Regions from separate parts of the Streptomyces sp. NBC_00328 genome, predicted to be linked through region 1. Evidence: riboswitches for the same ligand, from Rfam matches in the RefSeq annotation. Region 1 holds a riboswitch; the other holds the start of a gene.

Region 1 (3,767 bases):
CAGGACTCGCCCGCGGTCACCGTGTCACCGACGGCCGGGAGCTGGGCGTAGACGACATCGCCGAGCGCGTTGGCCGCGAACTCGGTGATGCCGACCGTCGCGACGCCGTCCTCGGCGACGGACAGCCACTCGTGCTCCTTGCTGTAACGCAGCTGCTGGGGGTTGCTCATGACCTGAATTCTCCTGTACGCGGTGGAGTGCTGATGGAGGGAAGCGTGGGTGACCGGGCGGATGTGCCCAGGGTCACGTCCGGGGCCCGGCGAAGGGCGCCCGTCGGTACCGGCGCCCGACGGGCATCCGGTTCATGTCCGGCCGGTGCGGACCAGTGTCACTTCTGCCGCTTGTAGAACGGCAGCGCCACGACCTCGTACGGTTCGTGGCTGCCCCGGATGTCCACGCCCACACCGGTCGTGCCCGGCGCGGCGTGCGCGGCGTCGACGTACGCCATGGCGATCGGCTTGCCCAGGGTCGGGGACGGGGCGCCGGAGGTGACCTCGCCGATCACCTTGCCGCCTGCGACGACGGGATACCCGGCGCGCGGCACGCGACGGCCCTCGGCGATCAGCCCGACGAGCACGCGCGGCGGCTCGGAGGCGGCACGCTCGGCGGCTTCGGTCAGGGCCTCGCGCCCCACGAAGTCGCCGTCCTTCTCGAACTTCACGACCCGGCCGAGGCCAGCGTCGAAGGGGGTCAGCGCGGTGGTCAGCTCGTGCCCGTACAGCGGCATGCCGGCCTCCAGGCGCAGCGTGTCGCGGCAGGACAGACCGCAGGGGACGAGACCGGCCGGGGTGCCCGCGTCGGTGAGCGCCTGCCACACCTTCTCGGCGTCGGCGGGGGCGACGAACAGCTCGAAGCCGTCCTCGCCGGTGTAGCCGGTGCGGGCGATCAGGGCCGGGACGCCGGCCACCGTGCCCGGCAGGCCCGCGTAGTACTTCAGGCCGTCGAGGTCCGCGTCGGTGACCGCCTTGAGGATGCCGGGGGACTCGGGGCCCTGCACGGCGATCAGCGCGTACGCGTCACGGTCGTCGCGCACCACGGCGTCGAAACCGGCGGCACGCCCGGTCAGCGCGTCCAGCACCACCTGGGCGTTGGAGGCGTTCGCGACGACCATGTATTCGTGCTCGGCGAGGCGGTAGACGATCAGGTCGTCCAGGATGCCGCCGTCCTCCTGGCAGATCATGGTGTAGCGGGCGCGGCCGACGCCGACGGTGGCGATGTTGCCGACCAGCGCGTGGTTCAGGAGGGCCGCGGCCTCGGGGCCGGTGACGGTGATCTCGCCCATGTGGGAGAGGTCGAAGAGACCGGCCTTCGTGCGGACGGCGACGTGCTCGTCACGCTCCGAGCCGTAGCGCAGGGGCATGTCCCAGCCCGCGAAGTCGGTCATGGTCGCGCCGAGCGAACGATGCAGGGCATCGAGCGCGGTGTGACGGGGTGCGTTGCTGCTCATCGGTCTGGCTCCCAAGGCATGACGGCGAGGTCGTTCCTCCCCATCTGTCATCGGAACCTGAGAGGTTCATCACGACCACACGAATCGGTGGTCCTGACTTGCACCTTGGGTGGAGCCGCCGGAGCGGCCCGCTTTTCAGATGTGCCTCGCCCGCGCGGTAACGGTGCCTGAGAGATTCAAGGGAGGGACTTGCTCCTTCGGCGCCCGGGTACACGTACCCAGGACTCTCCCGCGCGGATTCAAGCGGCCGGTATGCAGTTGGCGCGGCCATCATCGCACGCGCTGTCGGATCACGGCAGCCCGACATCTGTGACGGGGCTGTGGCAGTCCGCGCACGGAAATGGGAAGCGCCGGGCATTACCTTCTCTTTACACTCGATGGGGATGGGACTCCACATCCCAGGGGAGGACGGTCACGGTGAACAGGACCACGGCGTACGCGACGACCTCGGGTCTCGCACTGCCCGAGCAGCCCGGCGCACGGGCCCGGGAGGCTCGCGGAGCGCGTCCCGCGGTCGTCGTGCGGGATCTTCGCGACCGGGTCGGGCGCAGTCCGCACGGCCTCCGCTTCGGGGCGCAGGACCTCGTCGTCGTCACCGGACTGCCCGGCAGCGGCAAGTCGACGCTGATGCGGCGGGCCGTGCGGGGCACCCGCGTCGACTCCCAGGACACCCGCGAGCGCTGGGACGGCCGGATGGCCGGCCTGCTGCCGTACGCGGTCTACCGTCCCCTCGTCCGCCTCGCGCACTACGCCGGCCTGCGCCGCGCCCTGCGCGAGGGCGGCGGACTCGTCGTGCACGACTGCGGTACGCAGGCCTGGGTGCGCCGCTGGCTCGCCCGCGAGGCCCGGCGCCGCGGCGGCGCGCTGCACCTGCTGCTGCTCGACGTCACACCCGGCACCGCGCTGGACGGCCAGCGCGAGCGAGGCCGGGGCGTCTCGCGCTACGCCTTCGCCCGCCACCGCGGCGCGGTCGCCCGGCTGCTGCGCTCCGCCGAGACGGGAGACCTGCCCGAGGGGTGCGGCTCGGCGGTACTGATCGACCGGGACGCGGCGGACGTGCTGCGCAGGATCGACTTCGGCCACTGACCGGTCACGGTGGCCCACTAACCTTTCCAGCCGGAACAGTGGTTCGAAGCGGGCGGTAGACAGATGGACTTTCCGGCACAGGCACACCCCCATCCGCACAGCGGTTGGCCCGGCAACGAGCTGGAGGAGGTGTTGTCCTCCTCCCTGGGCGTGCCCGGGCCCTCGGCGGGCGCTCGCATCGTCGAGGTGCTCGGCCGCAGCTTCGTATGGGTGCCGCTGCCCAATGGCGGCGGCCCGAACAGCGGTCCGCTGGATCTGCCCACCATGGACATCGGGGGCCAGGTCTACGTTCCCGTCTTCAGCTCCGAGGAGCAGTTCCGCCAGGTCGTCGGCGGTCACATGTCGTACACGATCGCGCCCGCCGTGGAGTTCGCCCGCGGACTTCCCCCGCAGGTCGGCATCGTGGTGAACCCGGACGGCGTGGTCGGCGTACCGCTGCCGCCCCTGGCCGTGGCCGAACTGTGCCGGGCCGGGCGGACCGAGCTGGACGGGGCGGCCAGCGGCGGCCGGGTGCGGCTCTTCGAGCCCGACTGGCAGGACGATCCGGTGGACTTCCTCGCCGCGGCCTCGGCGGAGTTCGCCGCGACGGGTGTCGTCCTGAGCGCCCGCCGCTGTCTGGCCAGCATCGAGGGCGACGAACCGGTCATGTTCATCGGCGTCGAGCTCGCGGCGTGGGAGGGCGACGCCCGCGCCCTGCCCCTGGACGCCCTGGGCCGTGCCCTCGGCCGCGTCCCGGTCGGCATTCCGGTGAACCTGGTTCTTCTCGACGTGACGCAGGACCCGGTCGGCGACTGGATGCGTGCCCAGGTGCGCCCCTTCTACCAGCACGGTCACTGAACGGCGCCCGCGCCGGGAGTGCCGGGCCGGGCCTCCGGCCCGCCGCGCGGGGCCCTCGGCCGCCCCGCGCGGCGGTTCCCGGCTCTCGACTGCTTCCCCCGGCGGAGCACGATCGCCGCATAAGCTGGTTTCATGGCCTGGTCGAGGTGTTGACGCATGTCGGTAACCGGTGCCTCGGGCGTAAGGGATGAGTTCGTCGTGAATTGTTCGCGAAGGGGCGGTTGAAGGTGAGCGCGTCGGGCACGGCCGCGGCCGGGCAGGTCGAGCACATGCTGCGCCAGGTGACTCCCGGGCGTTACGACGCCTACGAGGCGCTCCTTCGCGCGCTCGCGACCCCGTCGTCCGGCCAGGTGTGGATGCTGCTCTGGCACGGCCAGGCCGGCTCCCCGGACGCCCA
Region 2 (3,767 bases), 4.5 Mb from region 1:
TCGGGCCCCGTGGAGTGGTCGCCACCGCCTCGTACGAGGCCCGCGTCTTCGGGGTGAACTCCGCGATGCCCATGGCCCAGGCCCGCAGGCGGGCACCGAACGCCGCCTACCTCGTGCCGCGCTTCGGGCTGTACCGAGAGGTCAGCGAGCAGGTGATGGGGCTGCTGCGGGCCCTGTCGCCGCTGGTGGAGCCGCTGAGCCTGGACGAGGCGTTCGTGGACCTGGAGGCGGGCGGGACTGCGTGGGACGAGGCGTCGGCGCGGCTGACCGGTGCCAAGCTGCGCGCGGACATCCGGGCCGTGACGGGGCTCACGGGGTCGGTGGGGCTCGCCGCTTCCAAGATGCTGGCGAAGATCGCCTCGGAGCAGGCCAAGCCGGACGGTCTCGTCCTGATCGAGCCGGGCATCGAGCGCGCGCTGCTGGGACCGATGCCGGTGCGGACGCTGCCGGGCGTGGGGCCGGCCACCGGCGACCATCTGCGCCGGGCGGGCATCACCACCGTCGAGGAGCTCGCCGAGGCGGGCGAGGACGAGCTCGTACGGCTGCTGGGGAAGGCCCACGGGCACGCGCTGTTCGCGATGGCGCTGGCCCACGACGAGCGGCCCGTGGTGGCCGAGCGGGAGACCAAGTCGGTGTCGGTCGAGGACACGTACGACGTGGACATCCACGACCGGGTCCGGGTGGAGCTGGAGGCGCAGCGGCTCGCGGACCGGTGCGTGCGGCGGCTGCGCCGGGCCGGCCTGTCGGGCCGGACCATCGTGCTGAAGGTACGCCGGTACGACTTCTCGACGCTGACCCGGTCCGAGACGCTGCGGGGGCCCACGGACGACCCCGGAGTCGTCCGGGAGGCCGCCGCCCGGCTGCTGGAGGGCGTGGACACGACCGGTGGCGTCCGTCTGCTGGGGGTCGGCGTCACCGGGCTCGCCGACTACACGCAGGAGGATCTGTTCGCGCAGGCGCAGGCCGCGGCCGCGGGGGAACCGGCGGCGGAGGAGCACGCCGGGGACGAACCGGCGGAGGTGGCCGCCGCGGACGGGGAGACGGCGCCGGCGGAGCGACGATGGCCCTCCGGGCACGACGTGCGGCATGCCGAGTTCGGGCACGGCTGGGTGCAGGGGAGCGGGCTGGGACGGGTCACGGTGAGGTTCGAGACGCCGTACTCCGGGCCCGGCCGGGTGCGGACCTTCCGGACGGACGACGCGCAGCTGGAACCGGCCGACCCGCTGCCCCTGGTGGAGCGAAGACCCGAGGAAGCCGGCGGGCTGCCGACCGGTCCCGGGCCGTCGGTGTCAGCGGTCGGGACGCACGGCCCCGGCGCTGGGGATCAGGTGTCCTCCGACCCCGCGAGCCGGCCGAAGTCCCGGTCCGGCGGCGGAGGGGACGCCACGTCGAGTCCGTAGTGGTGGTAGAGCTGGAGCTCCTGTTCGGGGGAGAGATGCCGCCCGACGCCGAAGTCGGGGGCGTCCTTGATCAGGGCCCGGTCGAAGGGGATGCGCAGGGTCCCCTCGATGATCTCGCTGGGCTCCAGGGGCACGAAGGCGTCCCTGCTGAACAGCCCGGTGCGTATGGCCGCCCACTCCGGGACACCGGTCGCGTCGTCGAGGTAGACCTCGTCGATCGTGCCGATCTTGGTGCCGTTGCTGTCGAACGCCTTGCGGCCGATCAGGTTGCGCGGATCGATGTCGGTCTGCACGGTCCCTCCAGTGGTCGCAAACTCATCCGTAAGTACTACAAAAGAGCACATTTGTGAAGGCGGCCACTCGAAGGCTGTCGCCTTGTCCTCGCTGGTAGTCTGGCAAGTGGCTGCTGATCCCGTGCGGGAGAGTCCTCCGGATTTCGCGGAGGCGCCGAAGGAGCAACTCCTCCCCGGAATCTCTCAGGCTCACGTACCGCACGGACGAGGTCACTCTGGAAAGCAGGGCGGGTGCCGATGGCCTCCGCCCTCACCGACGGTGAAAGCCGGATCGTCCACGGGACCATCCGGTGAAACTCTCAGGTTGAGATGACAGAGGGGGAGGCCGTCGGGGTACCCGTGCCGGGGTGCCCCTCGAAGGTCGCGTCAGACCAGGAGGCCTCCGCCATGACCGCCCCTCGCATACCGCTCTCCGAGCTCGAACAGGGAATTCCCTTCGAGCAGCGCCACATCGGACCCGACTCCGAAGCCCGGGCCAAGATGCTCGCGCAGGTCGGATACGGCTCGCTCGACGAGCTGACGGCCGCCGCGGTGCCGGATGTGATCAAGAACGCCGAGGCCCTGAAGCTGCCGGCCGCGCGCACCGAGGCCGAGGTACTGGCCGAGCTCCGCTCCCTCGCGGACCGCAACCAGGTGCTCGGTTCGATGATCGGCCTCGGCTACTACGGCACGTTCACGCCGCCGGTGATCCTGCGCAACGTCATGGAGAACCCTGCCTGGTACACCGCGTACACGCCGTACCAGCCGGAGATCTCGCAGGGCCGTCTCGAGGCGCTGCTGAACTTCCAGACCGTCGTCGCCGAGCTGACCGGGCTGCCGACCTCCGGCGCCTCCCTCCTCGACGAGGGCACCGCCGCCGCCGAGGCCATGGCGCTGTCCCGCCGGATGGGCAAGAACAAGAAGGGCCTCTTCCTGGTCGACGCGGACGCGCTGCCGCAGACCATCGCCGTCATAGAGACACGTGCCGAGCCGACCGGTGTCGAGATCGTCGTCGCCGACCTCTCCGACGGCATCCCGGCCGACCTCGCCGGGCGCGAGATCAACGGCGTGCTGATCCAGTACCCGGGCGCCTCCGGCGCCGTACGCGACATCAAGCCCCTCATCGAGCAGGCGCACGAGCTGGGCGCGGTCGTCACCGTCGCGGCCGATCTGCTCGCCCTGACCCTGCTGACCTCGCCCGGCGAGCTCGGCGCGGACATCGCGGTCGGTACGACGCAGCGCTTCGGCGTCCCGATGGGCTTCGGCGGTCCGCACGCCGGCTACATGGCGGTCCGCGAGAACTTCGCGCGCAGCCTTCCCGGCCGTCTCGTCGGTGTCTCCGTGGACGCCGACGGGAACAAGGCGTACCGCCTCGCCCTGCAGACGCGTGAGCAGCACATCCGCCGTGAGAAGGCGACCAGCAACATCTGCACCGCTCAGGTGCTGCTCGCCGTGATGGCCGGCATGTACGCCGTCTACCACGGCCCCGAGGGCCTGCGGACCATCGCACGGCGTACCCACCGCTACGCCACCGTCCTGGCCGCGGGTCTCACCGCCGGCGGTGTCGAGGTCGTCCACGGCGCGTACTTCGACACGCTCACCGTGCGGGTCCCGGGCCGTGCCGCCGCCGTCGTGGCCGCCGCCCGTGACAACGGCGTCAACCTCCACCCCGTCGACGCCGACCAGGTGTCGATCTCGTGCGACGAGACGACCACGCGCGAGCAGCTCGTCGCCGTGTGGACCGCGTTCGGTGTCGAGGGCGACGTCGAGGCGCTGGACGCGAGCACCGAGGACACCCTGCCGGCCGCGCTGCTGCGCACCGACGAGTACCTCACGCACCCCGTGTTCCACGACCACCGCTCCGAGACGGCGATGCTGCGCTACCTGCGCAAGCTCTCCGACCGCGACTACGCGCTCGACCGCGGCATGATCCCGCTGGGCTCCTGCACCATGAAGCTCAACGCGACCACCGAGATGGAGCCGGTCACCTGGCCCGAGTTCGGGCAGCTGCACCCCTTCGTGCCCGCCGAGCAGGCACAGGGCTACCTGACGCTGATCCACGAGCTGGAGGACCAGCTCGCCGAGGTCACCGGCT

The links. A riboswitch is a leader RNA that binds a small molecule or an ion and turns the genes downstream of it on or off. The one in region 1 is predicted to bind glycine.
Region 2: it holds a riboswitch for glycine, as region 1 does, so the genes downstream of both, gcvP (aminomethyl-transferring glycine dehydrogenase) here and gcvT (glycine cleavage system aminomethyltransferase GcvT) in region 1, are expected to answer to the same signal.

The regions. Positions count from the first base shown of each region.
Region 1 is NZ_CP108013.1:6,696,327-6,700,093, forward strand. Features, by position in the region: gene gcvH (glycine cleavage system protein GcvH) at 1-170, opposite strand, end outside; gene gcvT (glycine cleavage system aminomethyltransferase GcvT) at 329-1,447, opposite strand; glycine riboswitch at 1,482-1,592, opposite strand; glycine riboswitch at 1,593-1,689, opposite strand; gene OG485_RS29530 (AAA family ATPase) at 1,865-2,533, shown strand; gene OG485_RS29535 (enhanced serine sensitivity protein SseB) at 2,597-3,370, shown strand; gene OG485_RS29540 (enhanced serine sensitivity protein SseB C-terminal domain-containing protein) at 3,598-3,767, shown strand, end outside.
Region 2 is NZ_CP108013.1:2,180,413-2,184,179, reverse strand. Features, by position in the region: gene OG485_RS09515 (DNA polymerase IV) at 1-1,400, shown strand, start outside; gene OG485_RS09510 (PRC-barrel domain-containing protein) at 1,325-1,693, opposite strand; glycine riboswitch at 1,808-1,902, shown strand; gene gcvP (aminomethyl-transferring glycine dehydrogenase) at 2,081-3,767, shown strand, end outside.